One region of the Sodalis sp. RH21 genome, then DNA from elsewhere that is predicted to be linked to it. Evidence: predicted binding sites of a transcription regulator. Region 1 holds the regulator's gene; each other region holds the start of a gene.
What was found. The regulator CRP, encoded in region 1, controls carbon source genes, mostly activating them, when cyclic AMP is high. The targets are predictions, from matches to a motif close to ATGTGANNNNNNTCACAT.
Positions count from the first base shown of each region.

Region 2: a site for CRP is predicted at 6,172-6,189, ahead of deoC (deoxyribose-phosphate aldolase). Genes of this name have one in related genera too.
Region 3: a site for CRP is predicted at 1,759-1,776, ahead of ACL2XP_RS15715 (iron-containing alcohol dehydrogenase). Genes of this name have one in related genera too.

Region 1 covers NZ_CP178732.1:218,751-228,555, forward strand. The annotation lists gene ACL2XP_RS00970 (YccS/YhfK family putative transporter) at 1-1,923, opposite strand, end outside; gene crp (cAMP-activated global transcriptional regulator CRP) at 1,996-2,628, opposite strand; gene ACL2XP_RS00980 (OsmC family protein) at 2,943-3,365, shown strand; gene ACL2XP_RS00985 (phosphoribulokinase) at 3,416-4,285, opposite strand; gene ACL2XP_RS00990 (YheU family protein) at 4,388-4,633, opposite strand; gene ACL2XP_RS00995 (LysE family translocator) at 4,794-5,372, shown strand; gene ACL2XP_RS01000 (ABC transporter ATP-binding protein) at 5,416-7,335, opposite strand; gene kefG (glutathione-regulated potassium-efflux system ancillary protein KefG) at 7,469-8,032, shown strand; gene kefB (glutathione-regulated potassium-efflux system protein KefB) at 8,022-9,805, shown strand, end outside.
Region 2 covers NZ_CP178732.1:5,798,499-5,808,303, forward strand. The annotation lists gene glnL (nitrogen regulation protein NR(II)) at 1-728, opposite strand, end outside; gene glnA (glutamate--ammonia ligase) at 868-2,277, opposite strand; gene typA (translational GTPase TypA) at 2,660-4,483, shown strand; gene deoR (DNA-binding transcriptional repressor DeoR) at 4,575-5,348, opposite strand; gene deoC (deoxyribose-phosphate aldolase) at 5,393-6,070, opposite strand; gene rbsK (ribokinase) at 6,263-7,189, shown strand; gene fucP (L-fucose:H+ symporter permease) at 7,194-8,525, shown strand; gene ACL2XP_RS26775 (aldose 1-epimerase family protein) at 8,538-9,557, shown strand; gene yihX (glucose-1-phosphatase) at 9,653-9,805, shown strand, end outside.
Region 3 covers NZ_CP178732.1:3,432,386-3,442,190, forward strand. The annotation lists gene ACL2XP_RS15705 (D-threonate 4-phosphate dehydrogenase) at 1-393, opposite strand, end outside; gene dtnK (D-threonate kinase) at 386-1,687, opposite strand; gene ACL2XP_RS15715 (iron-containing alcohol dehydrogenase) at 1,924-3,060, shown strand; gene ACL2XP_RS15720 (dihydrodipicolinate synthase family protein) at 3,106-3,993, shown strand; gene ACL2XP_RS15725 (sodium:solute symporter family protein) at 4,086-5,504, shown strand; gene ACL2XP_RS15730 (sialidase family protein) at 5,528-6,754, shown strand; gene ACL2XP_RS15735 (YhcH/YjgK/YiaL family protein) at 6,751-7,233, shown strand; gene ACL2XP_RS15740 (SDR family NAD(P)-dependent oxidoreductase) at 7,268-7,966, shown strand; gene ACL2XP_RS15745 (dipeptide ABC transporter ATP-binding protein) at 7,963-9,609, opposite strand; gene ACL2XP_RS15750 (ABC transporter permease) at 9,609-9,805, opposite strand, start outside.

The DNA of each region.
Region 1 (9,805 bases):
GGCGGCTTCCGCTACCGGGCTTTCACCGCTCGGCCCGTCGTATTCAAGCCGCTGCTGGCAGCGCTGCAGGGCCACTTCGCAGGCCGCCAGGTATTTCTGGGCCAGCGCCGGCGTCAGCATATAATGATCCCGCGCCAGGATGGTCATGGCGTTGATGTGTTCAACGATAAACTGGCTGTGCGTCACCCATAAACGCATATCGGACAGGTAGCGGGAGTTGAAAGCCGGCTCCCGCATCGCCTGGCTGAGCGAGGTAAACAGCGCGTTATGGCCCTGGTTGACCCGCATGCGCGCATAGGCCAGCGCCGCCGGTTCCGCCACCGGCTGCAACAGCAGGCGCAGCGCTTCCTGATCCCGCTCCAGCGCCAGATGCGCATTTTTACGCAACAGCCCGCTCTGCCACTGCGGCCACAGCCACAACATGCCGCCAAACGCCAGCATACAGCCAAGCAGCGTGTCCACCAGCCGCGGCACCAGGAAATGCGCGCCGTTAAGCGACAGCAGTTGCAGCGTATAGACGGCGGTCACGGTCATGCCAGTCATCGCCAGGCCATAGTTTTTGCGCAGCACCAGATAGGCCGCCAGGGTCAGGACCAGCATGCACAGCAAGATCGTACCGTCGCCCAGTTCCAGCCGCAGGGTGCCGGCGGCGATAAACAACCCCGCCAGCGTCCCCAGCGCCCGGTGCTGGATGCGGACCCGGGTGGCGTTATAACCGTTCTGGCTGACGAACATCACCGTCATTAAAATCCAGTACGGTTTGGGCAGGTTAAACATCAATCCGAAACTGCTGCCGATCGCCAGTATCACCCCTAAACGGGCGGCGTTGCGCAGGGCCATGGACTTCAGGGAACAGTAGCTTATCAGCGCGTGCCAGAACGAAAGCCGCTGCTGATTGTCGGCCATCACGTCGCGGCGGTATAGGGGACGCTGGGTGCGCAGCAGGCGCGCGATGCGGCTGAAGTGATAATAACAAAAATGGCCGACTGGATTGTCGGGGTTGCGTTCGGCGATTTTTTCCAGCGCCGAGAGTGCGCTGGCCATGGTAAAGCGCCCCGGCGGCCGGTGGTACAGGATATCGTCGGCCAGCACCCGCAGCCGCGCCGCAATCACCCGCGCGTTATAGCGGATGACCGCCTCCGCGTGGCTTTGTTCCACCAGCTTTTGCACTTCGTCGGGCTGATGCAGGCTGACGGCGATATGTTCCTGTAAATCCAGCGCGACCTGGAAGGCGCGCAGCAGGCGTTTATATTGCTGTTGATGAGTGGCGGAGAGCATATGCAATTGCTGATAAACCTGCGCTATCAGGTCAATCACCGTTTGCTGGCGGGCAAACAGCGGCGGCAAAGCGGTCTCCGGGTCGGTATGCTGCGTCAGCAGGCTATATTTCGCCTCGATATAATCCGCCAGTTCCCGGTACAGCAGGCTGAGGGTTTCCCGCATCGGCTGCTCTTTCCACAGCCAGAACCACAGGCCGTTGAATAATCCGTACCAGGCGGTACCGGCAATATATAACAGCGGCGGCACGCCAAAAGGCACATTGCCGGCCAGGCCGAGGGTAAAGATGGCGGCGATAAGGGCGGCGGGCAATAAGCGCCCGTGCAGCGGGCTTATCTCGCCGGTCACGCCGAACAGCAGCGCCAGGCCGAACATAATCACGGGCAGCGGCACCGCCAGATGCAGCAACACTTGGATAAGCGTACTGCTAAGGGCGAACAGCAGGCCGCCGATGGCCAGGCGTTTAAAAAAACGTTTATGCAGGGTATCCAGGCCGGCGATATTGCAACAGGCGGGCACCAAAGAGAACAGCAGGCCGTTTTGCAGGCTGCCGAATAGCAGGCCTACCGCCACGGGCAGGCATAATACGATTGTTTGCCGTAAGGCGTAGTTAACTTCGGGGTGATAAATCAGCCTGCGCCACATAGGATCTATGGGCAAACCGTCGGCCGGCGGAAAAAGCGTGGCACAGAGCACCACGCCTGTCTTAAAACGCTATCAGCGCGTACCGTAAACGACAATGGTTTTACCGTGTGCGGAGATAAGGTTCTGATCTTCCAACATTTTAAGGATACGGCCTACTGTTTCACGCGAGCAGCCGACAATCTGACCGATTTCCTGACGGGTAATCTTGATTTGCATGCCGTCGGGATGCGTCATGGCGTCGGGTTGCTTCGCCAAATTCAGCAAAGTCTGGGCAATGCGCCCGGTAACGTCGAGAAACGCCAGGTTACCGACTTTTTCCGAGGTCACCTGCAAACGGCTGGCCATTTGCGCGGATAAACGCATGAGGATATCGGGATTGACCTGTATGAGCTGCCGGAATTTTTTATAAGAAATCTCGGCCACCTCACAGGCGGTTTTAGCCCGTACCCAGGCGCTGCGTTCCTGGCCTTCCTCGAATAAGCCTAATTCACCGATGAAATCCCCCTGGTTGAGATAGGAGAGGATCATCTCTTTGCCTTCTTCATCTTTAATCAGCACCGCGACGGCGCCCTTGACGATGTAGTAAAGCGTTTCTGCTTTTTCGCCCTGATGTATAAGCGTACTCTTCGATGGATACTTATGAATATGGCAATGAGACAGGAACCATTCGAGAGTAGGGTCTGTTTGCGGTTTGCCGAGAACCATTCGCTGTTATCCTCTTTTGTCATCGCTGTCCCTGAGTCAGGACATCGTATTCCCTGTTACGGCGCGGTATTTTTCTCTTACTCCGCGTTAACGGAGCGACGTAAGGGAACTTATTAGGGTCTGGTATTTTATGATGTTCCGATCGAGCTCTTGCCCTTTCAATATCAATGAGGCCGATCCAGCCTTGTTTTTAGCATAGGTTTGAAGCAGTGTCTTCTGTTGTCTTGCATCAGCATGAAGTATGTTCGGTAACATTGCCACTTTTCCAGCAAAAATGTAGTCTGCTGGAAAGCTTTTTATCTGGAGTCATCATAATGCAGGCACGAGTAAAATGGGTAGAAGGGTTATCTTTTATAGGCGAATCATCCTCCGGCCATCAGATTTTAATGGATGGCAATGCCGGGGAGAAGGCGCCCAGCCCCATGGAAATGGTATTGATGTCGGTCGGCGGCTGTAGCGCCATCGATGTTGTCTCGATTTTACAAAAGGGGCGGCAGGACGTGCGGGACTGCGAGGTGAAACTCACCTCCGAGCGCCGTGAAGAGGCGCCCAGGCTGTTTACCCATATCAATCTGCATTTTATCGTGACCGGCGCCGGCCTGACCGATAAGGCGGTTGAACGGGCGGTCGCGCTGTCGGCGGAAAAATATTGTTCCGTTTCCCTGATGCTCGGCGCGTCGGTCAATGTGACCCACAGCTTTGAAGTGCGCGCCGAACGCCACGCTCCCGCCGCATAACCGACCCACGCGCGCCGCGCTTAGTCGCGGCGTATCAATAGCTCCCGCGCTTACTTGATTTCTTTCCCTTCCAGCAATTGCTGCACCAGCGGCCCCACGATCAGCTCCATGGCCAGGCCCATTTTGCCGCCGGGAACCACCAGGGTATTGATATTGGAAATAAACGAACCCTGCAACATGGCCAGCAGGTAAGGAAAATCAATATGATTCAAACTGCGGAAATGAATAACGACAAAGCTTTCATCAAGCGAAGGAATCGCCTTGGCGGCGAAAGGATTTGACGTATCAACGGTGGGAACCCGCTGGAAATTGATATGGGTACGGGAAAATTGCGGCGTGATGTAATTAATGTAATCTTCCATCGACCGCACCACCGAATCCATCACCGCCTCGCGGGAATGCCCACGCTCGCCGGTATCGCGCACCAGTTTCTGAATCCATTCAAGATTAACGATGGGCACCACCCCCACCAGCAGATCCACATGCTGCGCCACATCATGGCGATCGGTGACCACGCCGCCGTGCAGCCCTTCGTAAAACAGCACGTCGGTCGGCTCCGGCAGCGGCTGCCAGGGGGTAAACGTGCCGGGAACCTGATTGTACGGCACGGCTTCATCGTAGGTATGCAGATACTTGCGCGACTCGCCCTGTCCGGACAGCCCGTATTGCTGGAGCGTACGCTCCAGTAAACCGAAATCATTGGCTTCCGGTCCGAAATAGCTGATATGGCGGCCAAGATCGCGGGCTTTGCGGATCGCCATATCCATTTCCGGCCGGGTGAAATGATGAAAGCTATCCCCTTCCAGCTCCGCGGCGTTGATTTTCAGCTGTTGGAAAATTTTACGAAACGCCAGGCTGGTGGTGGTGGTGCCCGCCCCGCTGGAGCCGGTAACGGCAATAATTGGGTGTTTTGTCGACATGGTAACCCTATGCTCGGTTGAAACGCTGCGTGATTAACATATGCCAGGCACTCAAGCCCAGGATAATTGTTATCATGTTTAGCGACGCCGGGCCAGCGCGCTTTATTCTTCGCGCGCCGGATCGTCAGGCTGGGCGTTGAATTGGCTGCGGGGCATGATATTAATATTTTCATGGAGTTCCGACCACACCACCACCGCTTCCCCGCGCTTGAGCTGGCGTTTGACATCCTCGACTTTTTGCGCCAGGGTCTTTTCCCGTTCGCCGTAATCGGTGCCCTCGCGCAGCACAAAGGATTCGATCAGGTTATACAGCGTTTCCGGATCGATTTGTTCCCATGGAATGATCACGTTATTATGTCCCGATAGTCAATAAATCAACATGTTGACGAAATTTCACCTGTTAAGGCTTGTGCAGCTTCAGCGGCGCTGTTAGCTTCATAAATATAATTATAGTGGGGGCAGTTGTACCGTGGAACCAAGTCTTTATGAACCAAGTCTTTTCTTGTCGATGCTGGGTTTTTTATGGGTGGCCGCCATTACCCCCGGGCCCAACAACATGTTGCTGACTGCCTCCGGCGCCAATTTCGGTTTCTGGCGTTCCACGCCGCTGATGCTGGGCATCATGCTCGGCATGCAATGCATACTGCTGCTGGTCGCCTTTGGCGTCGGCAGCCTGATCGCCATTTACCCTTCGCTGCATTTTACGCTGAAAGTGGCGGGCAGCCTTTATCTGTTGTGGTTATCCTGGAAGATTGCCACCGCCGCCTATGAACAATTGGATACCGACAGCAAGCCGGCCCGGCCTATTCCGTTTTATCAGGGCGGGCTGCTGCAGTTCCTCAATCCCAAGGCCTGGCTCATGGCATTGGGCGCCGTGGCCAGCTTCAGCCTGAGCGGCAACGGCTATATGACTTCCGTCGGGGCTATCAGTATCGGCATTATTACCGTCAACGTGGTGTCCGGCGTTATCTGGCTGGGGTTTGGCACGATGATCGGCAGGCTGTTGCGCAGCAAGCGCGCCTGGACGGTATTTAACGTCGCCATGGGCCTGCTGACCGCCGCCTGCGTGTTACTTATCTGGCGCTGAATCCGGGCCGGCGCGGCCCGCCAGTCTGCCGCGCCGTAACCGGTTACTCGGCTGCGAAAGCCCGGGTCAGGGCTTCCAACTGTTCCTGCGCGTCCAGCCAGGCCATTTCCGCCTCTTCCAACTGCGCTTTGACCTTGGCCTGCCGTTGCAGGCAGAGGGTCAGATCGGCCTTGCGGCTGATATCGTATAATGACGAATCCGCCAGTTCGGCTTCGATTTCCGCCAGTTCGGCGCCGAGCTGGTCCATCTGCTGCTCATGGCGGGTAATGGCCTTGCGCAGCGGCTGCGTCTGGTTGCGGAAATCCGCTTCGCGCCGCTTCTGGTCTTTGCGGGTCTGGGCGGTATTCACCGCCGCGGGGTTTTCCGTATCGCCGTCATCCTGCCCGGCCTGGCGCTGCTGTTCTACCAGCCACTGCTGGTAATCCTCCACGTCCCCGTCGAAGGACTCCACCCGGCCGTCGTGGACCAGGTAGAATTCATCGGTGGTGGAGCGCAGCAAATGCCGGTCATGGGAAACCACTACCAGCGCGCCGTCAAAATCAATCAGCGCCTCGGTCAGCGCCTGGCGCATATCCAGATCCAGATGGTTGGTCGGTTCATCGAGCAGCAACAGGTTGGGGCGCTGCCAAACAATCAGCGCCAGCACCAGCCGGGCTTTCTCCCCGCCGGAAAACCGCGCGGTGGGGTCGGTGACCTTGTCGCCCTGGAAACCGAAGCCGCCGAGGAAATCGCGCAGCGCCTGTTCATATTCCTGGGGGGCCAGGCGGCTCATATGCTGCAGGGGAGACTCGTCGGCGCGCAGGAACTCCAGCTGGTGCTGGGCGAAGTAGCCCAGCTTGATGCCTTTGGCCAGGCCGATGGCGCCGGATTGGGGCGCCAGGGTGCCGGCCAGCAGTTTAATCAAGGTCGATTTACCGGCCCCGTTGCGTCCGAGCAGGCCGATGCGCGAGCCGGGGACCAGATTAAGCTTGATGGAGTTGAGGATGGTGTGATCGCCATAGCCGGCGCTGACTTTTTCCATACTCAGCAGCGGCGTGGGCAAACTTTCCGGCGCGCGGAATTTGAATTGGAATGGGTTATCCACATGCGCCGGGGCGATCAGTTCCATCCGTTCGAGCATTTTAATCCGGCTTTGCGCCTGTTTGGCTTTGGTGGCCTGGGCGCGAAAACGGTCGATATAATGTTGCAGATGGGCGACTTTTTCCTGCTGGTGCTGATAAAGCGACTGCTGTTGCGCCAGTTTTGTCACACGCTGTAGCTCAAATGATGAATAATTGCCGGTATATTCATTTAATGCCTGCTGTTCAATATGCAGGATTTTATTTACGATAGGGTCCAGGAAATCCCGGTCATGGGAAATCAAAATAAGCGTACCACTGTAATTTTTCAGCCATTTTTCCAGCCAGATTACCGCGTCCAAATCCAGATGGTTGGTCGGTTCATCCAATAGCAGCAAATCAGAGCGGCAAATCAACGCCTGCGCCAGATTGAGGCGCATGCGCCAGCCGCCGGAAAAATCGCGTACCGGCTGCTCCAGCCGATCCTGGCTAAAACCCAGTCCGTGCAGCAGGCTCGACGCGCGCGGACGGATGGTCCAGGCTTCGATAACGTCCAGCTTGCCATGCACCGTGGCAATGGCGTGACCGTCATTTTTATCGTTGGCGAGCTGTAATTCGGATTCCAGCTGACGATATTCCCGATCGCCGTCGATAACATACTCTATTGCCGGGACGTCCAGGGCGGGGGTTTCCTGATTGACCCAGGCCATGGACCAGTTGGCGGGAAAGGTGACATTGCCGGCATCGGCGCTGAGCTCGTGTTTCAACAACGCCAGTAGCGTTGATTTGCCACAGCCGTTTTTACCGACCAGCCCGACTTTTTGCCCCGGGTTAACCGTGGCTGTCGCATTATCCAGGAGTACCTGGGTACCGCGACGAATTTGCAGTGAAGAGAAGACAATCATAAAGCGCCATAGTTTAAGAGTATGTTAAATTGACATCATTGAATGCTATCCAGGATAACATAGCCTGGTTTCTGACTTCGCGAAGCATGGTAGCGGAAAACCCGCGCCCTGACGACGCTTTGGAGGGGAATTGATCGCACAGCCGCCCAAAGTTTTGTTGCTGTATGCCCACCCGGAATCACAGGATTCCGTTGCCAATCGCATGTTGCTACAGGCGGCGGCGTCCTTGGAACATGTCACCGTACATGATCTTTACGGGATTTATCCGGATTTTTTTATCGATATCCACTACGAACAGCAATTACTGCGCGAACATCAGGTCATCGTATTCCAGCATCCGCTTTATACCTACAGCTGCCCGGCGTTATTAAAAGAGTGGCTTGACCGGGTGCTGGCGCGGGGATTCGCCAGCGGCATCGGCGGCGATGCCCTGGCCGGAAAATACTGGCGGTCGGTCATTACCACCGGAGAGCCGGAGGGCGCTTACCAGCGCCGGGGGTACAACCGCTACAGTATGGATGACATCTTGCGTCCGTTTGAACTGACCGCCACCATGTGCCGCATGCAATGGGTGCCGCCCATGGTGATTTATTGGGCCCGGCGGCAACATCCGGATGTGCTGGCGCACCATGCCGGCGAGTACGCGCAGTGGCTGAACGATCCGTTAATACCAAGAGGGCAACGCATTGGGAAGTAGTCCGTCGTTTTTAACCGCCGTGGTGTTATTTTTATTTGCCGCCGTGGTCGCGGTACCCATCGCCCAGCGCCTGGGGATCGGCGCGGTTATCGGCTACCTGGTCGCGGGTATTGCCATCGGACCCTGGGGCTTGGGTTTTATCCGGGATGTGGATGAAATTCTGCATTTCTCCGAGCTGGGCGTGGTGTTCCTGATGTTTATTATCGGCCTGGAATTGAATCCCGCGAAATTATGGGAACTTCGGCGCTCGATATTCGGCGTCGGCGCCGCGCAGCTTATTTTTACCGCCTTGCTGTTGGGCGGGGCACTCTACTTGACCCATGCGTCATGGCAATCGGCGCTGATCGGCGGCATTGGCCTTGCCATGTCCTCCACCGCCATCGCCCTGCAATTGATGCGCGATAAGGGCATGAATCGCAATGAGGGCGGCCAGCTCGGATTTTCCGTACTGCTGTTCCAGGATATGGCGGTGATCCCGGCGCTGTCTTTGATTCCCATATTGGCCGGGGGCGGCGGCGAACCCAGCGATTGGATGAAGATCGCCATGAAAGTGGCGGCGTTCTTTATCATGCTGGTGGGGGGGCGTTACCTGCTGCGCCCGCTGTTTCGTTATATCGCCATGGCCAATGTGCGGGAAATCTTCACCGCCGCCGCTTTATTGCTGGTGCTCGGCGCGGCGTTGTTTATGGATATGCTCGGATTATCCATGGCGCTCGGCACTTTTATCGCCGGCGTGCTGTTGGCTGAGAGCGAGTATCGCCACGAACTTGAAATCGCCATCGAACCGTTCAAGGGCTTGCTGCTAGGCTTGTTTTTTATCTCGGTGGGCATGGCGCTCAATTTGGGCATCCTGTATGTCCATCTGCTAACGGTACTGGCGGGATTGGCGGTGCTGGTGCTGGTCAAAGGAACGGTACTGTATATTCTGGCGCGGGTGTTCGGCCTGCGCCGATCGGTGCGCCTGCAATTTTCCGGGGTATTGAGCCAGGGGGGCGAATTCGCCTTTGTGCTGTTTTCCGCGGCGGCGGCCCAGAAGATCCTCTCCCCCGATCAATTGGCTTTGCTGCTGGTAACGGTAACCTTGTCGATGATTACCACGCCGTTATTAATGAAATTAATCGATAATATCCTGGTCAGACGTTATAACGCCAAGGACGACCACGATGAGAAACCCTTTGTGGAGGACGACGAGCCGCAGGTGATTATCGTGGGTTTCGGCCGCTACGGCCAGGTTATCGGACGGCTGCTGATGGCCAATAAGATGCGGATTACCGTCCTTGAGCGCGATATCAGTGCGGTAAGCCTGATGCGCAGCTATGGTTATAAAGTGTATTACGGCGATGCTACCGAACTTGAGCTGCTGCGCGCCGCCGGTGCGGAAAAAGCCAAAGCCATCGTGGTCGCCGCCAATACGCCGGAAGATAATATGACCATCGTGCATCTTTGCCAGCAACATTTTCCCCATCTGAAAATACTGGCGCGGGCGCGGGGGCGCGTGGAGGCCCATGAGCTGCTGCTGGCCGGGGTCACCCAGTTTTCCCGCGAAACCTTCTCCAGCGCGCTCGACCTGGGGCGCAAGGCCCTATTGGAGTTGGGCATGCATCCGCACCAGGCCTACCGGGCGCAGCAGCATTTCCGCCGGCTCGATACCCGGATGCTGAGGGAACTGATGCCGCAAACCCAGGGCGATCTGGCGCAAATCTCCCGCGTCAAGGAATCACGGCGCGAACTGGAAGATATTTTCCAGCGCGAGATGCAGCAGGAACGCAGGCA
Region 2 (9,805 bases), 390 kb from region 1:
AGTAATACCTGTTCCATTTGGTCGGGATCGTGCGCCAGTTCAGGCAGGCTGGGATCGTAATCGCGCAGCAGGGTGACGTTTTCCGGTTTTTCCAGCGAGACCAATTGGAAAACCCGTTCGGCAACCTGATGGATGCTTTGCGTGACGTGCATGCCGGGTTGTTGCGGTCCCAGCAGGCGGTCGACCAAATTGCGCAGGCGATCGGCCTGTTCGATAATGACTTTGGTATATTCCAGCAATGAGGGATCGGGCAGCGCTTTGGCCAGTAACTGCGCCGCGCCGCGTAATCCACCGAGCGGGTTTTTGATTTCATGGGCCAGCCCGCGCACCAGATCCCGCGCCGCGACCTGCTGGGCGTGCTGAATTTGTTCCTGGCTGAGACGCCGCTGGTTATCCATGGGCGCCAGCTCCATCAGGACGTAATTGTCGGGCAGGCGTTGCACGGTGAGAGAAAGAATATGGGCACGGCCGTCCACTACCAGCGTGACCTCATTATCGGTAAAGCCGTGGCCTTCGTTAAGGCTCTCGCGCATTAACTCGATGTTAAGCGAGAAATAACCCAGCAGTTCCGGCAGCGGCGTACCAAATAATTTGCGCGAGCTTTGAGCCAGCAGTTGCTGCGCCGCCGGATTGGCGTAATGAACGGCAAGATCGTTGTCCAGCACCAATATGCTGTTTATCAACGAATTTAGGATCTGCCCAGCATCGGGCAATGAGCCTGTAGCCATAAAGCAGTCTCCCGCACTATTTGAGTGCATTTATTCCATTAGATAATAATGCGCTTGGCTATGCGCAAGGCTTGGTGGAGAAAAAAGCCCATCCGAAGATGGGCTGAAAGTTTCCACGGCAACAAAAAACACTTTCAAGTTATACGCTGTAATACAGCTCGAACTCTACCGGATGCGGTGTCATGCGAATACGATCGACTTCTTCGGTGCGCAGGGTGATATACGCGTCGATGGAATCCTCGGTAAATACGCCGCCGCGGGTCAGGAATTCGTGATCGGCTTCCAGCGCCTTAAGGGCTTCTTCAAGCGAACCGGCCACCTGTGGGATTTCCTTGGCTTCCTCTGGAGGCAAGTCGTACAGGTTTTTGTCCATGGCATCGCCAGGATGGATTTTGTTGATAACGCCGTCCAGGCCGGCCATCAGCAGGGCGGCAAACGCCAGGTACGGGTTGGCGGCCGGGTCCGGGAAGCGCACTTCGATACGGCGGGCTTTCGGGCTGGCGACTACCGGGATACGGATGGAGGCGGAACGGTTGCGGGCGGAATAGGCCAGCATAACCGGCGCTTCATACCCCGGGACCAGACGTTTGTAGGAATTGGTGGTCGGGTTGGTCAGGGCATTGATAGCCTTGGCATGTTTGATTACGCCGCCGATATAGAACAGCGCCGTTTCCGACAGGCCGCCGTACTTGTCGCCGGAGAACAGGTTATTGCCGTCTTTGTTCAACGACATATGGCAGTGCATGCCCGAGCCGTTATCGCCGAACATCGGTTTCGGCATAAAGGTCGCGGTTTTACCAAATGCGTGGGCGACGTTATGCACCACATATTTGTAGATTTGGATTTCGTCGGCTTTTTTGGTCAGGCTGTTAAAGCGGGTCGCGATTTCGTTCTGGCCGGCGGTGGCGACTTCATGGTGATGGGCTTCAACGACCAGGCCCATTTCTTCCATGGTCAGACACATGGCGGAACGCAGATCCTGCGATGAATCCACCGGGGGAACCGGGAAATAACCGCCTTTCACGCCGGGACGGTGGCCTTTATTGCCGCCTTCGTAGGCTTTATCGGTGTTCCATGCGGCTTCGATGTCGTCAATGGCGACGTGGGAACCGGAAATGGAAGAACCAAAACGAATGTCATCGAACAGGAAGAATTCGGGTTCTGGCCCAAACAGCACGGTATCCGCGATACCGGAAGATTTCAGGAACTCTTCGGCGCGTTTGGCGATGGAACGCGGATCGCGATCGTAGCCCTGCATGGTGGCAGGCTCAAGAATGTCGCAACGGATAATCAGCGTTGATTCTTCGAAGAAAGGATCAAGCATTGCGGTGCTGGCATCAGGCATCAGCACCATATCGGATTCATTAATGCCTTTCCAGCCGCCAATGGAGGAGCCGTCAAACATTTTTCCATCTTCAAAGAAGTCGGCATCTACCTGATGGGCTGGTATAGTGACGTGCTGTTCTTTACCTTTCGTATCAGTGAAACGCAGGTCGACGAATTTTACTTCGTGCTCGTTAAGCATCGTCAAAACGTGTTCAGCGGACATAACTTGTATTCTCCCGGATGTGCCATTGTGTCGTCGTGGAACGAAATCGTATGGATCGAATTTTATTTAACTTAGCTACGCTAGGCTAAACTAAAGCTAAAAGTGTGCCAACATTGCTAAAATGATGCAAAGGGCCGCATAACCGGCCTTTAACCAGAAGTCCGGATGCACCACATTGGTGGGAAAGTGCCATCATAGTGCATTTGGGCAGTAGGTGGGCACTATTTTGGTGCAACAAGTGGGGCGAGGAGAAATAATGCACTGAGAAAGGGATGACGAAGCGTTAAAAATGACGCAAATGCAGAGATCATCGCGATCTTGTTTAGTCCCTCGCTTATTACGTGTACAATAACGCGCTATTTCTAATGCCTGAGGCAAAGTTGTGATCGAAAATTTGCGTAACATCGCCATCATCGCGCACGTCGACCATGGTAAAACTACCCTGGTCGATAAGCTGTTGCAACAATCCGGAACATTGGGTGACCGCAACGACGCCACCGAGCGCGTTATGGACTCCAACGATTTGGAGAAAGAGCGTGGGATTACCATCCTCGCTAAAAATACCGCTATTAACTGGCACGACTACCGTATCAACATCGTTGATACCCCCGGACACGCCGATTTCGGCGGCGAAGTTGAGCGCGTAATGTCCATGGTTGACTCAGTATTGCTGCTGGTCGACGCCATGGACGGACCTATGCCGCAAACCCGGTTCGTGACCCAGAAAGCCTTTGCTTATGGCCTGAAACCCATAGTGGTAATCAATAAAGTCGACCGTCCGGGCGCACGTCCTGATTGGGTCGTCGACCAGGTGTTTGATTTATTTGTAAACCTCGGCGCAACCGATGAGCAACTGGATTTTCCGATCATATATGCCTCCGCGTTAAACGGTGTTGCGGGCTATGAACACGAAAACATGGCCAGCGACATGACCCCGCTGTTTGAATCTATCGTCAAGAACGTCGAAGCGCCCAATGTGGATAGCGACGGCGCATTCCAGATGCAGATTTCTCAGCTTGATTACAACAGCTATGTCGGCGTCATCGGCATCGGCCGCATCAAGCGCGGTTCGGTTAAACCGAACCAGTCCGTGACCATCATCGACCATGAAGGCAAACGCCGCAATGGTAAAGTGGGCCAGGTATTGGGCCACATGGGCCTGCTGCGTATCGAGTCCAAACTGGCTGAAGCCGGCGATATCATCGCCGTTACAGGTCTGGGTGAACTGAACATCTCCGATACCATTTGCGACCCGGCCCAGGTTGAAGCGTTGCCGCCGCTGACCGTGGACGAACCTACCGTGTCCATGTCTTTCGGCGTTAACAATTCACCGTTCTGCGGCAAAGAAGGCAAGTACGTCACTTCCCGCCAGATCCTTGAGCGCCTGAATAAAGAACTGGTGCACAACGTGGCCCTGCGCGTGGAAGAAACCGTCGATCCGGATACCTTCCTGGTATCGGGCCGCGGCGAGTTGCATCTGTCGGTGCTGATCGAAAACATGCGCCGCGAAGGGTTTGAAATCGGCGTTTCACGGCCGAAAGTTATTTATCGTACCGTTGACGGTAAAAAACAGGAACCGTTCGAACAGGTTACGCTGGATATCGAAGAGCAGAACCAGGGCCCGGTTATGGAGGCCATGGGTATCCGTAAGGGTGAAATGCGCGATATGCTGCCGGACGGCAAAGGGCGCATCCGTCTTGATTACATCATCCCCAGCCGTGGTTTGATTGGTTTCCGTACCGAATTCCTGACCATGACCTCCGGCACCGGCCTGCTGTATTCGTCATTCAGCCATTATGACGACGTGCGTCCGGGTGAAATCGGCCAGCGTCAAAACGGCGTGATGATCTCCAACGGCCAGGGTAAAGCGGTGGCTTACGCCCTGTATAGCCTGCAAGACCGCGGCCGCCTGTTCCTGGGCCATGGCGCCGAAGTGTACGAAGGCCAGATCATCGGCATCCACACCCGTTCCAACGATTTGACGGTTAACTGTCTGACCGGTAAAAAACTGACCAACATGCGCGCGTCGGGTACCGACGAAGCTACCACCCTGGTGACGGCGATTAAAATGTCGCTGGAGCAGGCGCTTGAGTTTATCGATGATGATGAACTGGTGGAAGTCACGCCGCTGTCTATCCGTTTGCGTAAGCGTCATTTGACCGAAAATGACCGTAAGCGCGCCAACCGTTCAGGTAAAGAAGCGTAATCAGCCCATCCCAGGATAGGTTTATAAGCTTAAAAATGCCGGTCCGCACAAGCGGACCGGCATTTTTTATGCCTGCAATAACCCCTGCCGGTCAATCGGTCCCGTAGATCAGCGCAATATTATGCTGCTGGCAATAGTCATGAAACTTATGGGGCGGGGAACGATCGGTTATCAGGGTATTAAACTGGGTCAGCGGCCCGATGGCCGCGGGCTTGGTGTTATCGAATTTACTGCTATCGGCCACCAGGATCGCCTGCTGCGACATGGCTAACGCACGGTGCTTCATGGTTAGTTCGTCGAAGTTAAAGCAGGTGGCGCCGTAGCCGATATCGATGCCGGCCGCGGAAATAAACGCCTTATCCGGGCAGATATTATCCAGGATGGAGTATTGGGTCAGGGGCGTAAAAATACAGTTGGCGGCATGGAATTCGCCGCCGCACAGAATGACTTTGCAGTTGGGCCGGTCTTGCAGCGCCAGGAATGTGTTCAGGGAATAACAGATGGCGGTAAAGGCCAGGTCTTCGCTTATGGCGTCGATAATCAGCGGCGTCGTGGTGCCGCAATCAAAAAACACCGTGTCGTCCGGCTGTATCAGCCGAGCCGCCAGCCGGCCGGCGATGCTTTTCTCTTCAACGTGTTTGGCTTTTTGATCCGAGACAAAATAGTGAGTGACCGCGCTGCTTCTCGGATCGTTGACTATATAGCCGCCAAGCAGCACCACCTGGGCAGGTTCGGCGCTGAGATCGCGGCGGATGGTCATTTCAGAGACACCCAGCAGGATGGCGGCATCTTTCAGGTGAAGCTTGTCTTCCCGCTTCAATGCCATTATCAGCTTATTAATCCTTTCCTCGCGCCGCGTTTCCATAGTACATCCTGCGTCATGAGATCCGGTATTTCCGAATCCCTAAATTAATAGTTGCCGGTCGCCGCCGCCCCCGACACGATAGATACGCCGGAGCTGGTGCCGATGCGGGTAGCGCCGGCCTGAATCATGGTTTTGGCGGTTTGGCGATCGCGCACGGCGCCGGAAGCTTTAACCCCCACGTCTTCACCCACCGTCTGACGCATTAATTTGACGTGATCTTCACGTGCGCCGCCGGTGCTAAAACCCGTGGACGTTTTAACAAAAGCCACCTTGAGTTCCCGGCAAATCTGGCAAACTTCAACGATTTGTTGCGAACTCAACAAGCAGGTTTCCAATATTACCTTCAATGGAATAGCCGCGCAAACCTCATGGACCGCCCGGATATCGGCGGTTACCGCGTCGATTTTTCCGCTTTTCAGCCAGCCTACATTAATCACCATGTCAATTTCCTGCGCCCCCGCCTGGATAGCCGCCTGCGCTTCAAACGCCTTGACCGACGTCAGGGCCGAGCCCAGCGGGAACCCGATTACCGAGCACACTTTAACCGCAGAACCCCGTAGCGCTTGTGCGGCGAACGGAACGTAACCGGAATTCACGCATACAGAATAGAAACCAAACCGTTTTGCTTCGTCGCACAGGGTGGCGATTTGCGCTTCGGTGGCGTCCATGGCCAGCAAGGTATGGTCAATATAACGGGCAAAATCGATTTCAGGTTGAGTCATTTTAAGGTCCTTTATGAGGATTGATATTGTTGCAATGTTAGAATAATAACATCATAGAACCGCTTTCAATAGCCATTTATCAATTTTTCATTCATTAATTGGTGTGATTAATGTCACGTTAATAACATTTAACAGTTGTTAGTGTTACAGGAATAACATTGAATAGAGTGAAATTTATGAGGGCTAATAATTATGGATATTGCAGTTATCGGTTCCAACATGGTGGATCTCATCACCTATATCACAAAGATGCCTAAAACCGGGGAGACGCTCGAAGCGCCGGATTTTGAAATCGGCTGCGGCGGCAAAGGGGCCAACCAGGCGGTCGCGGCCGCCAAGCTTGGCGCCGGCGTGATGATGATTGGTAAAGTGGGCGAGGATATGTTCGCTGAAAATACCGTCAATAATCTGCGGCATTTTGGCGTTGATACCCGCTATGTCGAAACGGTGGCGGGCGTATCCAGCGGCGTTGCGCCGATTTTTGTTGATCGGGATTCACAAAATCGCATCTTGATCATCAAGGGCGCGAACAATCACCTGGGCGCTGCGGATATCGACAACGCGGCGGATCGGCTTAAAAGCTGTAAATTAATTATCCTGCAATTGGAAATTCCCCTGGCCACCGTTTACCACGCCATTGATTTTGCCAGAAAGCACCAGGTTCCCGTCATTCTCAATCCCGCGCCGGCCAGCCGGGAGCTGGATATCGGTTATGCCTGCCAGTGTGATTTTTTTATGCCTAATGAAACGGAACTGGAAATCCTGACCGGGATGCCCGTGGACAGCGAGGAGAATATCCTCGCCGCCGGCCGGTCTTTACTGGCGAAAGGTTTGAAGAATCTGATTATTACCATGGGCCAGCGCGGCTCGGTGTGGTTAAGCGGCGCCGACATCCACCGGGTTGAGCCGGTAAAGGTCGACGCGGTGGATACCAGCGGCGCCGGCGATGCGTATATCGGCTGCTTTGCCCACTACTACGTTAACGGCGGCGACGTAAAACAGGCGATGGAGTATGCCTCCGCGTACGCCGCCTACAGCGTCAAGGGTAAAGGCACCCAGCGTTCTTATCCCGATGCCGCCCAATTCCATGATTTCCTCGCCACCTTACATCAGGAATAACATCATGCGCCACAATACGGTACAAATGCCTGACGGCTATTTAAATAAGACCCCGTTGTTCCAATTCATCCTGCTGTCGTGCCTGTTTCCCTTATGGGGCTGCGCGGCCAGCCTGAATGACATTCTGATTACCCAGTTTAAATCGGTGTTTGCCTTAAGCGATTTCGCCAGCGCCCTGGTGCAAAGCGCGTTTTACGGCGGTTACTTCCTGATAGCCATTCCGGCGTCCATGGTGATCCGCAAAAGCAGCTACAAATTTGCCATCATGATCGGCCTGTCGCTGTATATCATCGGCTGCGTGCTGTTTTATCCCGCCTCCCATATGGCCACCTATACCATGTTCCTGGCGGCGATTTTCGCCATCGCCATCGGCCTGAGTTTTCTTGAGACCGCGGCCAATACCTATAGCTCGATGATCGGTCATCGCGACTATGCGACGTTGCGCCTGAATATCAGCCAGACGTTTTACCCCATCGGCGCGCTGATGGGCATCGTGCTGGGCAAGTATCTGGTATTCCAGGAGGGCGGCAGCTTAAGCAGCCAGATGGCCGCCATGACCCCGGAACAGATCCATCAGTTCCGTCTCAACATGCTGGAACTGACCCTGGAACCCTACAAGTATTTGATTATGGTGCTGGTGGTGGTGATGGTGCTGTTTATGATTACCCGCTATCCCCATTGTAAACCCCAGGTGGATAAAACCGACCGCGCCGCCACGCCGGGCATGGGTGAAACCCTGCGCTACCTGGCGGGCAATTCCCGTTTCAAAAAAGGCATCGTCGCGCAGTTCTTATATGTCGGCATGCAGGTGGCGGTCTGGTCATTTACCATCCGCCTGGCGCTAAACCTGGGCGCGGTTAATGAACGCGATGCGTCCAATTTTATGATTTACAGCTTTATCTGCTTTTTCATCGGCAAGTTTGTCGCCAATTTCCTGATGACGCGCTTTACGCCGCAAAAGGTGCTGATCGCCTATTCGATACTGGGCGTCGCGACGCTGGCTTATGTGGTATCGGTGCCTAATTTCACCGCCGTTTACGCCGCGGTATTTGTCAGCGTGCTGTTCGGGCCGTGCTGGGCCACCATCTATGCCGGCACGCTGGATACGGTGGATAACAAATACACCGAAGTGGCCGGGGCCGTTATCGTTATGGCCATCGTCGGCGCCGCCGTGGTGCCGGCGATCCAGGGGTTCGTTTCCGATCACCTGGGTTCAATGCAGCGGGCGTTCGGCGTCTCGTTATTGTGTTTCGCCTATGTGGGTTACTATTTTTGGGGCGAACTGCGTAATAAGCAGCCGTTAGCGTCGGCCACCCGGATCACCAATTCGAATTAAGGAGAAGCGCTTATGTCCGCTGTTATTTATCTTCAGCGCGGCCAGTTCACCGAACGGCCGGTTTGCCTGGTGGAAAGCGCCGAGCTTAGCGTGACGCTATTTAAATATCCGTCCGGTATTGAAGCCGTGACCCTGCGCAACAGCCGGGGATTTGTAACCTTGCTGCCCTATTACGGGCAAATGATTTGGGATGCGCAATTCGACGGCCACAGCCTGAGAATGGACAACCCGTTCAACGAGCCGAAGTGGGGCGAGTCGGTGGTGGATACCTACGGCTGCTTTGCGTTCCATTCCGGCCTGCTGAGCAACGGTTGCCCGGCGCCGGACGACGTGCATCCGCTGCATGGGGAAATGCCCTGCGCGCGTATGGACCGCGCGTTCCTGGAATTGTCCGGCAATGGCGTGACCCTCGGCGGCGATTATGAATATGTCAAAGGGTTCGGCCATCACTATCGGGCCTCGCCCTCGGTCACGCTGAACGGCGGCGAGACGCTGCTGACCATAAGCATGGCGGTGACCAACCTGGCCAGCGTAGCGATGCCGCTCCAATATATGTGCCATATGAACTACGCTTATGTCCCCCATGCCGTCTTCAGCCAAAATATCCCCGCGGGGGCGTTTGAGCTGCGTTCATCGATACCCGGCCACGTGCATCCCACCGCGCAGTGGCTGGAATATACCGCAGGCCTGGCGCGCAATCCCGCCGCGCTCGGCGCCTTGGATCAGCCGGAGTATTACGATCCGGAAATCGTGTTTTTCGCCGACGATCTGGCGCAATACACCGCCCAGGCCGAGTTTTTTATGCAGGCGCCGGGAGGGGGGCCGCGTTTTGCGACCCGTTTTGACACCGGGCAATTTAACTATGCCACGCGCTGGATCTTATATAACGGCGATCAAAAGGTGGCGGCGTTCGCGCTGCCGGCCACCTGCCGTCCCGAGGGGCAGTTGGCGGCCAGCCGGGCGGGCACGCTGATCCAACTGGCCGCGGGCGCCACCCGGCGATTCAGCGTGGTAACCGGTTTGGATAATTAGCTTTCCCCCAGCCGCCTCCCGATCCTCGTTCATTACTGTTCAGTTGGAGCATTTCCCGCTACAGTGAGAACACCATTAGAGATCGGGAGGGAGCCATGCTTTATATCTTTGATTTAGGTAATGTCGTTATAGATATCGATTTCGGCCGCGTGCTGGGGGTATGGAGCAATCTCAGCGGGGCGCCTTTGGCCAGTTTAAAGAAGCAGTTCGTCATGGGCGATGCTTTCGAGCAGCATGAACGGGGCGAT
Region 3 (9,805 bases), 2.8 Mb from region 1:
GGCGGCATGCAGCGCCTCCTTATTGAGCGGCGCCGTGGCTATCGCCTGCACCTCCCCCGCCAGCGCCAGCTCCGCGGCGCGCTTCACGCAGCGATAGGCCAGATCCCCCGCCTGCGCCTGCACGACGCCGGGTTTGAGACCCTCCGGGTCTCGCAGCGGCTCATCGATAACATTCATTACGCCGGGGGCGAAATACGCTTCATCGGGACGGCTGATAATCCTGAGCTCGGCGGGAGGCGTGATGCCCAACGCCAGAATGCGCCGCAGGGTAAACGCGCACCCCACCACCACCACCGGCGCACCGGAAAATTCGCCTTCGGCCAATGCCTTGATAATAATTTCCGGCCCGATACCCGCCGGGTCTCCCATAGTTACTGCAATAATTTTAGTCACGCGGCATCTCCTCAATAAAACGTATAATGTCTGATAGCGTGGTTTCGCTGCCGAAACCTCCCGCTTTGGTCATAACCGGTATCTTCTCCGCCACGCCGCCCAATAAACGGCCGTAGGGCGCACAGGAGGCGATTTGCCCCCCGATCGCAAAACCGGTGGCCCCAAGTTCGCTCGCCACGGCGATGGCGACATCGCCGCCGCTCAAATAAAGCCCGCCGATGGTTTTCCCATCACTGGTTTGCCGGTCGATAATCCGCCGCGTTAACCGGCCGAGCATCAGGCAAATCCCCTCCCCCAACTGCTGGCGGCTGACGTCGTTTTGCCGGCAAAAGTCCTCTATCCGCCGGCGCTGGCCGCCATCCTGGCAGGTGCTGATCACGCAATGCCGGCCCTGGGCCAGTACGGCGCTGACGGCGGCGGCGCATTGGTCGATAAATAACGTCTGGTCCCGGCCGAATACGCGCAATACATCGATATCCACCCGTTGGGCCGAGGTGTGGCCAAGGGCATGATCGATTTGCCGCCGGGCGACCTCGCTCATCGAACCAATAACCGCCAGCAACGGCGGCGGCGGGGTAAAACAAAAGTCCCGCGCCAACTGCTCGATCAGGCCTGCCGACCCCACCAGCAGCGGCTTAAAAGGTAATTGCGGCAATACCGCGGCGATCCGGCGCAAATCCTCGTCGGCGACGGCGTCGAGCACCGCCAGCCGGCATCCCTGCTCCGCCAGGGCGGCCAGCCGCAGCGCCAGTCCGCCGCCGCGCACCGCCGCCAGATCCAGTTGAGCCAGCGGCAGGGAGCTTTGCTGCTTGATGCGTTCGGCGATGGATGAAGTGGCTACGGGGGTTTTCGGATCGCTGGCGAACTCGGTATCAGTCAATAATTGGCCGTGGATTTCGCACTGGCCGCGGCGGGTCACCCGGCCCATGGCGGGGGTCGCCGCGGCGATAATGGCCAGCGGCGCGTCCGCGGCAGTCAGCGCCGCTTCTATTTCGGCCCCCAGGTTGCCGCGCAGGGTGGAATCTATCTTCTTATATATCCAGCCGGCAGGGGCAGCGGCGCGCCATTGCCGCACCGCATCCCCCACCCGTTCCGCCGCCTGCGCCGCGGGCAATGCGCGGCTATCGGTGCTGATGACCCAGGCATCGGCCCGGCCGCCGGCGGGTAAGCGGCTATTCAAGAACAGCACGTTGACCCGCGCCCCGCGGCGGGTCAGGCCGACGCCGGCGTCATTCGCACCGGTAAAATCATCGGCAATCACCAGAATTTCTGCTTGCTGTAGCCTGGGCGGCATACTTTTTCCTTGTGTCGGTATCGCATGGCTATCAATCGAGATTACGATTATATTTAATCATACTTGATTATCTGTGAGCAACTTCAAATTATCTTAAGCGTAATTATCTTATAAAATAGCCCATGAGCGGTTTTAAAGTAACGCATTGTGATTGAATTTACGCAATTGGCCTTGGCAACGGTCAGAATAACACCCTGCCGACCGCCACATGCATATAGAGAGGTAAGGCAAGCGAGATGAATATCGACAGCACTATCATCAGCGGTTACGGGGCGTTAAACGATATCGGTTATCTGCTGGCGGGGAAACGCCGGGTGCTGGTGGTCACCGACAACAATATCGTCGGTTTGCCCGCGGCGGCCCGCTTACTGGCCCAGGTGCATGCCAACGCCGCCGGGGTGACGTTAATCGATAGCGTGCCGCCCGAGCCAAGCCGGCAGGATGTGGCGCGCATCGTCGCCGGGCTGGGGGAAACGCGGGCGGATATGGTGATTGGCATCGGCGGCGGCAGCGTGCTGGATGTCGCGAAATTACTCTCTTTATTATGCGCCGGCGACGCTGAGATTACCCTGGACAGCCTGCTGGCGGGCGTAAAACCACGTTATAAAACGTTAAGCCTGCTAATTCCCACCACCGCCGGCACCGGGTCGGAAGCGACGCCCAATGCCATCCTGGCGATTACGGAACAAGAGACCAAAATCGGCATTATTTCTCCGGTGATGATTCCGGATTATGTGGCGCTGATCCCGGAGCTGACCACCAGCATGCCGGCGCGCATCGCGGCTTCAACCGGTATTGACGCCCTGTGCCACCTGCTGGAATGCTTCACCGCCACCTGCGCCAATCCGGTCAGCGATAATGTCGCCCTGACCGGCATGAAAAAATTATTCGCCAATATCGAAACCGCGGCCAGCCAGCCGGATAACCTGGAAGCGCGCCTGAATATGCTGTGGGCGTCTTACTACGGCGGGTCGGCCATCGCCCATGCCGGTACGCACCTGGTCCACGCCATGTCGTATCCGCTGGGGGGGAAATACCATATCGCCCACGGCATCGCCAACGCGATTTTACTGGCGCCGTGCATGGCCTTTGTTCGCCCGTCCGCGGTGCAAAAATTCGCCCGGGTCTACGATCTGCTGGCCGACGGCGACGCCACGCTTGATGACGATCAAAAATCCCGCGCGCTGGTGGATTACCTGGCCGCGTTGGTCCAACGCCTGGATTTGCCGCTGAAATTGTCGCAGCTGGCTATTTCGCCGGATGATATACCTTATCTCGCCCAATCGGCGATTGACGTCCAGCGGTTGATTAAAAATGTGCCCGCGGCGGTGACCCGGGAACAGATTTTCAGCATTTATCACGCGATTCGCTAAACAAACCGACGCTATTGACATTCGAACCTATTACACGAAGAGATGATGATGACAAAAATAACCGGAGTATATACCGCCATAATTACTCCCTTTGACCCACAGGGAAAACTGGCCGTTGCAGCCCTGCGCCAGCAGGTTAAACGCCAGGCCGCCGCCGGTAATAATATCTTTTGCAACGGCACCAACGGCGAGTTTTTCGCGTTGAGCGAACGGGAAAAAATCACCGTGACCGCCACCTGCCTGGAAGCGGCCGCCGGCGCCGCGGGGGTGATGACCCATATCGGCGAAATATCCACCGCCGCCACCATCCGCCTGGGCAAGCAGGTGCAGGATCTGGGGATCGCCGCGGTGTCCGTAATCACGCCCTGGTTCGCGGCGCTGCGCCCGGCGGAGCTGATAAACCATTACCGCCAGGTGGCCGATGCGCTGACGGTGCCGGTATATCTTTATAATATTCCGGCGCGCACCGGCAATACCATTACCCCCGAGATTGCCGCGGCGTTGGCGGATCATCCCAATATCAAAGGCATCAAGGACAGCGCCGGCTCCTGGGAAAGCCTGGACTGTTTTCACCAGGTCAGCAGGCAATTTAATGATTTTGACGTACTGACCGGGCCCGACTCGTTAATCCTCAAGGGCTTTGTCGCCGGCAGCGCCGGTTGTATTTCCGGTATCGCCAATATTATCCCGGATAAAGTCAACGCCGTTTACCGCAATGTGATTGATCACAATCAGGCGCGGGCGGAAGAAATACAAAACCAGATCAACCAGATCCGTACCGATTTATACAGCATCGCCTTTTCACCGGCGGTGGTGAAAAAAGCGGTCGCCCTGCTGGGCTTCGAGGTGGGCGACAGCCGTTATCCGGTGGCGTTTACGCCGGAGGATACCGCCAAAATCATCGAGGTGATAAACCGCTTCGCCCTGCAATGAAATAGCGTAAATGTAGCTGATTTTGCAAGATAAACATACCGCCTGGCGTCCGGGGCGGTAGGGATTTCATTACCCGTTTCGCGAGGAATAAAATGAAAGAATTTACCGCCGCGGATACCCTGATAATCGTGGGTATCGTTATTGCCTATATCCTGTTTACCACCTGGCTGACCTATCGATTAAGAAGTAAAACCAATGCCGATTTTATGCGGGGTTCGAACGTAATGCCCGCGTTTATCGTCGGCGTGCTGTTAATGTCCGAATACATCGGCGCCAAGTCCACCGTCGGCACCGCCCAGGCGGCGTTTGAAGATGGTTTTGCCGCCTCCTGGTCGATATTGGGCGCGGCCATCGGCTTCCCCATTTTTGGTCTGCTGCTGGTTAAACGCATTTATAATACCGGTAAAATCACCATCTCCGCCGCCATCGCGGAAAAGTACGGCACCACCACCAAAAATATTATTTCCATCATCATGATTTATTCGCTGTTCCTGGTGAATGTCGGCAACTATGTCAGCGGCGCGGCGGCAATTTCCACGGTGTTAAAAGTCAATCTGCCCGTGGCCGCGATTATCACCGCGATTGTCAGCACCTTTTATTTCGCCTTTGGCGGCATGAAGGGCATCGCCTGGGTGACGATGCTGCACAGCGGGATGAAATATATCGGCATCATGATTATTCTTGGCATGGCGCTGTATATGACCGGCGGAATTTCGCCCATGATCGAAAAAATGCCCCATTACTACTGGACCTGGGACGGTAATTTTGGCGCCAGCACCATTTTTGCCTGGCTGATCGGCACCATCGGCTCCATCTTCTGTACCCAGTTCGTGATCCAGGCCATCTGCTCCACCAAAAATGCCCAGGCGGCGAGGCGATCCACCTGGGTGGCCTTCTTCTTCTGCGTGCCGATTGCCCTGGCCATCGCGATCATCGGCGTCGCGGCGAAATTCCTCCATCCCGACATTAAGAGCCTGTATGCCCTGCCGGTGTTTTTGCAGGATATGAACCCCTGGCTGGCCGGCGTGGTGGCCACCTCGCTTATCGCCTCGATCTTTGTCAGCGTCAGTACCGTCGCCCTGGCCATTACGTCGTTAATTATCAAAGACTTTTACGTGCCTTACCGCAACCCGAACCAGCAGCAGGAATTTCATATGACCCGCTGGGTATCGCTGCTGATTGGCTTTCTGCCGCTGATATTCGTGCTGTTCGTGCCCGAGGTGCTTAAACTGTCGTTCTTCACCCGCGCCATTCGCCTGTCGATTTCGGTGGTGGCGATGATCGCGTTCTATCTGCCGTTCTTTCGCAGCGCGCGCGGCGCCAATGCCAGCCTGATCGGCGCCTGCGTGGTCACCTCGGTATGGTATGTGCTCGGCGATCCCTTTGGTATCAACAACATGTATATCGCGCTGGCCACCCCGGCGATCATTATGGCCATAGATAGCCTGATTCCGAATAAAGCGCTGAAAAAACCGGGTAGCGACTCCCTGATCCAGAAAACCGGGGTGTAATAATGAGTGCAATGACGAGTGCAATGATGAGCGAAACGACGATGGCCTTAAACGGCAAAATTGCCCCCGCCGCGGAAGATGCGCAGCGCCGGGAGGCGATGCTGCCCTCCCCCTGCGTACAGAATCATGCGGCCAATCTGCTGGCGCTGCCCGACGGCGACGTGCTCTGCGCCTGGTTCGGCGGCACCCAGGAGGGAATAGCGGATATTTCCATCTACCTGTCCCGGCTGGACGCGGGCGGCGATTGCTGGACGGCGGCGGAAAAAGTCTCGGACGACCCGACCCGTTCGGAGCAAAACCCGGTGCTGTTCCTGGCGCCGGACGGCGTGCTGTGGCTGCTGTACACCGCGCAAAAAGCCGGCAATCAGGACACCGCCATCGTCCGTTACCGGCAGTCCCGCGATAACGGCCATACCTGGGGGCCCATCGGCGTCCTGTTGGATCGGCCGGGCACCTTTATCCGCCAGCCGATTACCGTACTGGCCAACGGCGACTGGCTGTTGCCGGTGTTCTATTGCCGCAGCCGGCCGGGGGAAAAATGGCTGGGTAATTTTGATGACAGCGCGGTAAAAATCTCCCGCGACCAGGGCAAGAGCTGGCAGGATTGCCCGGTGCCCGCAAGCCTTGGCTGTGTGCATATGAATATCACCCCGCTGGCCGACGGCAGCCTGCTGGCGCTGTTCCGCAGCCGCTGGGCGGATTTTATCTACCAGAGCCATTCGCTGGACGGCGGGCAAAGCTGGTCGGCGCCGCAGCCCACCGCGCTGCCCAATAACAATTCATCCATCCAGGTGATCACTCTGGCCAACCAGCATCTGGCGCTGGTATTTAACGCCATGAGCGCCGCGGATGCCCGCGATCGCCGCCTTTCGCTGTATGACGAAATCGAAGACGATGGCGATGACTATGACGCCGGCGGCGAGGCCGGGGACGACACCGCGGCCATCGCCCCGGCGGCGGCGGGCAAAAGCGCCTTCTGGGGAGCGCCGCGCGCGCCGATGACCCTGGCGATTTCCGCCGATGGCGGTCAAAGCTGGCCCTGGCAGCGTAACCTGGAAGAGGGCGACGGCTACTGCATGACCAATAACTCCCGGCACAAGCTCAATCGGGAATTTTCCTACCCCAGCATCAAACAGGGTATTCACGGCGAATTGCATATTGCCTTCACCTATCACCGCCAGGCGATTAAATATGTCTGCGTTAATGAGCAATGGGTAACCCGGGCCGGCTTAGCGAGGGAAACATTATGATAACCGGCAACCTTAATGCCCTGCCGCTGGCGACGCTGCCGCCGGCGCTATCGGCCATACTGGAGCGGCCCGAGCTGGGGTTCGACGCGCTGTGCGCCATGCCTGACGGCCGCTATCAGCCGGCGGACGCGGCCTGGTTCGTGAATATCGGCACGTCGATGACCGAGCCGCCGGAACGGCGCCATACCGAATTCCACCGGCATTACCTGGATATCCAGGTGGTGCTGGCCGGCGAGGAAATTATCGGTTTCGACCTGGCCGACGCGCGCACGGCGGCGGCCGAGGAACGCAAGCCCGACCTGTATATCGTCGCCGACCCGCGGTTGGCTAACCAAATCCGCCTGCGGCCGGGGGATTTCGTCACCTTCTACCCCGGTGAAGCCCATCAGGCGCTGTGCGCGGCGGGGCAGCCGGCGGCGGTCAGAAAAGCGGTATTTAAAGTGCCGCGGCGATTACTGAACGATAACGGCCGGGCGTAGCGCCGGGCTTCTTCTTGTGAGCTGAATTTATCCTATGGACACCATTAATACAGGGCACCAGCGCCATGCGGTGATCACCGGTACCAGTTCGGGGATCGGCGCGGCCATCGCCGGCCAATTGCTGGCGCAGGGATGGCGCGTTACCGGCCTGGCGCGCACGCCGGCGCCACACTCCCATCCGGCGTTCCGGGGGATCGCCGTGGATGTCACCGATACCCCGGCGCTGATCCGGGTACTTGCCGGGATTAACGGCGTCGATGCGGTGATCCATGCCGCGGGCATGATGTGCGCGGCGCCGCTGGGCGAGCTGGATGCGGCGCTCAGCCAGCGGCTATGGCGGTTGCATATCGAGGCGGCGCAAATCCTGGCCGATCGGCTGATGGCGAAATTGCCCCGCGGCGGGCGCATCGTGCTGATCGGCAGCCGGACTTCGTCGGGCGCGGCGGGACGCAGCCAGTATGCGGCCACCAAATCCGCGCTGGTAGGCATGGCGAGAAGCTGGGCGGCGGAGCTGGCGCCCAAGGGCATTACCGTAAATATCGTCGCGCCGGGCGCCACCGACACCCCGATGCTCAACCGGCCGGAGCGGCGGGCATCGCCCCCCAGGCTCCCCCCCATCGGCCGCTATATCCGTCCGGATGAAGTGGCGGATCTGGTCGGCTACCTGTTGTCGCCCGCCGCCGATGCCATTACCGGCCAGCAATTGACGATCTGCGGCGGCGCGTCGCTTTAACTCTCGGCGGGCGCCGCCAGCTGATAACCGCCGTTCGCCAGCAGTTTAAGCTGGGGCAGGCAGGTGAGCAGCCGCCGGGTATAGTCGTGCTGCGGCCGATCCAGCACGTCGTCGCTCCAGCCGTTTTCCACCAACTGGCCTTTTTCCATCACCATGATGCGATCGGCAATCTGTTCCACCGCCCCCAGGTCGTGGGTGATAAACAGGCAGGCGAAACCATAGCTGGTCTGCAAACGCCGCAGCAGCGTGAGGATTTGCTTTTGTACCGTCATATCCAGCGCCGAGGTCGGCTCGTCGGCGACGATAAAAGCCGGTTTGCGGATCACGGCGCGGGCGATGGCCACGCGCTGGCGCTGGCCGCCGGAGAGCTGATGGGGATAACGGTCGATAAAAAAGCTTTCCAGGCCGACTTCGGCCAGCACCTCTTTGATGCGCGCCAGGCGCTGCGCGCGGCTGGTATCATTAAATACCCGCAGCGGCTCCTCCAGGATCTGGCCGATTTTCATGCGCGGATTGAGGGAGGAATAAGGGTCCTGCTGAATAATCTGGCAGGCCAGGCGCCAGCGGCGCTTTAACTGCGGGTCATGGCCGTTGACGTCATGGCCCTCGAACAGCAGCGAGCCGCCGCTTACCGGCAGCATGCCGGCGATGGCTTTGCCGATGGTGGTTTTTCCCGAACCGCTGGCGCCCACCAGCGCCACCGTTTCCCCGCGGCGCACATTAAAACTGACGCCGTTGACCGCGCGGATCACGCGGCCCGGTTTAAACCATTTTTTCTGCCCCGGATATTCGATAACCACGTTGCTCAATGTCAGCACCGCCGCGGCGGACAGCAATGACCGGCGATCGGCGGGCGCTTTCCTGATCGGCATCGCGTCCAGCAGCCGGCGGGTATAGGGATGGCGGGGTTCGGCCAATAATTGCCGGCTCTCGCCCTGCTCCACCAGCGCGCCCTGTTCCATCACCATGATGCGCGACGCGTAATTGGCCACCATCGACAAATCGTGGCTGATCAGGATTACCGCGCTGCCCTGCTCGGCGGTCAGGGACAGCATCAGGCTCATCACTTCGTGCTGCACCAGCACATCCAGCGCGGTAGTGGGTTCATCGGCGATAATCAGCCGCGGCTCCAGCAGCATCACCGAGGCGATCATCACCCGCTGGCGCATCCCGCCGGAAAATTCATGGGGAAAGCTGGCCAACAGCGCTTCGCCGCCGTCCAGCCCCACGCGATGCAGCATGGCGATAATCTTTTGTTTGCGCTCCTGCGGCGTCAGCGCGGTATGCAGCGCCAGGCCTTCATCCAGTTGGCGGCCGATATTCATGGCCGGATTGAGCGAGGTCATCGGCTCCTGGAACACCATGCCGATACCCGCGCCGCGCACCCGGCGCAGCTGTTCGGCATCCAGCGCCAGCAAATCCTGGCCGCCGAAGCGCAGGCGTTCGGCCCGGCGGACAATATTGGACGGCAGCAGCCCCATCAGCGAACGCATCGCCAGGGTTTTGCCGCTGCCCGATTCGCCGACCACCGCCAGCACTTCCCGGGGCTGGAGGCTAAAGGAGATGCCGTTCACCACCGTGCGATCGTGCACCGCGATGGTCAGGCCACTGACTTCCAGCAGAGGCTGCGCAGCGTTATTCATTATTGCATCCTCGGGTCAAGATAATCGCGCAGCGCGTCGCCCAGCAAGTTGACGCCCAGCAGCGCAATGGAAATACAGCACCCCGGCAGCAGCGCCAGATGGGGCGCCTGGGAAAGATAGGTGCGGCTGGCCGCCAGCATATTGCCCCAGGTGGGCTCCGGCGGCGGTACGCCGAGTCCGAGAAATGACAGGGCGC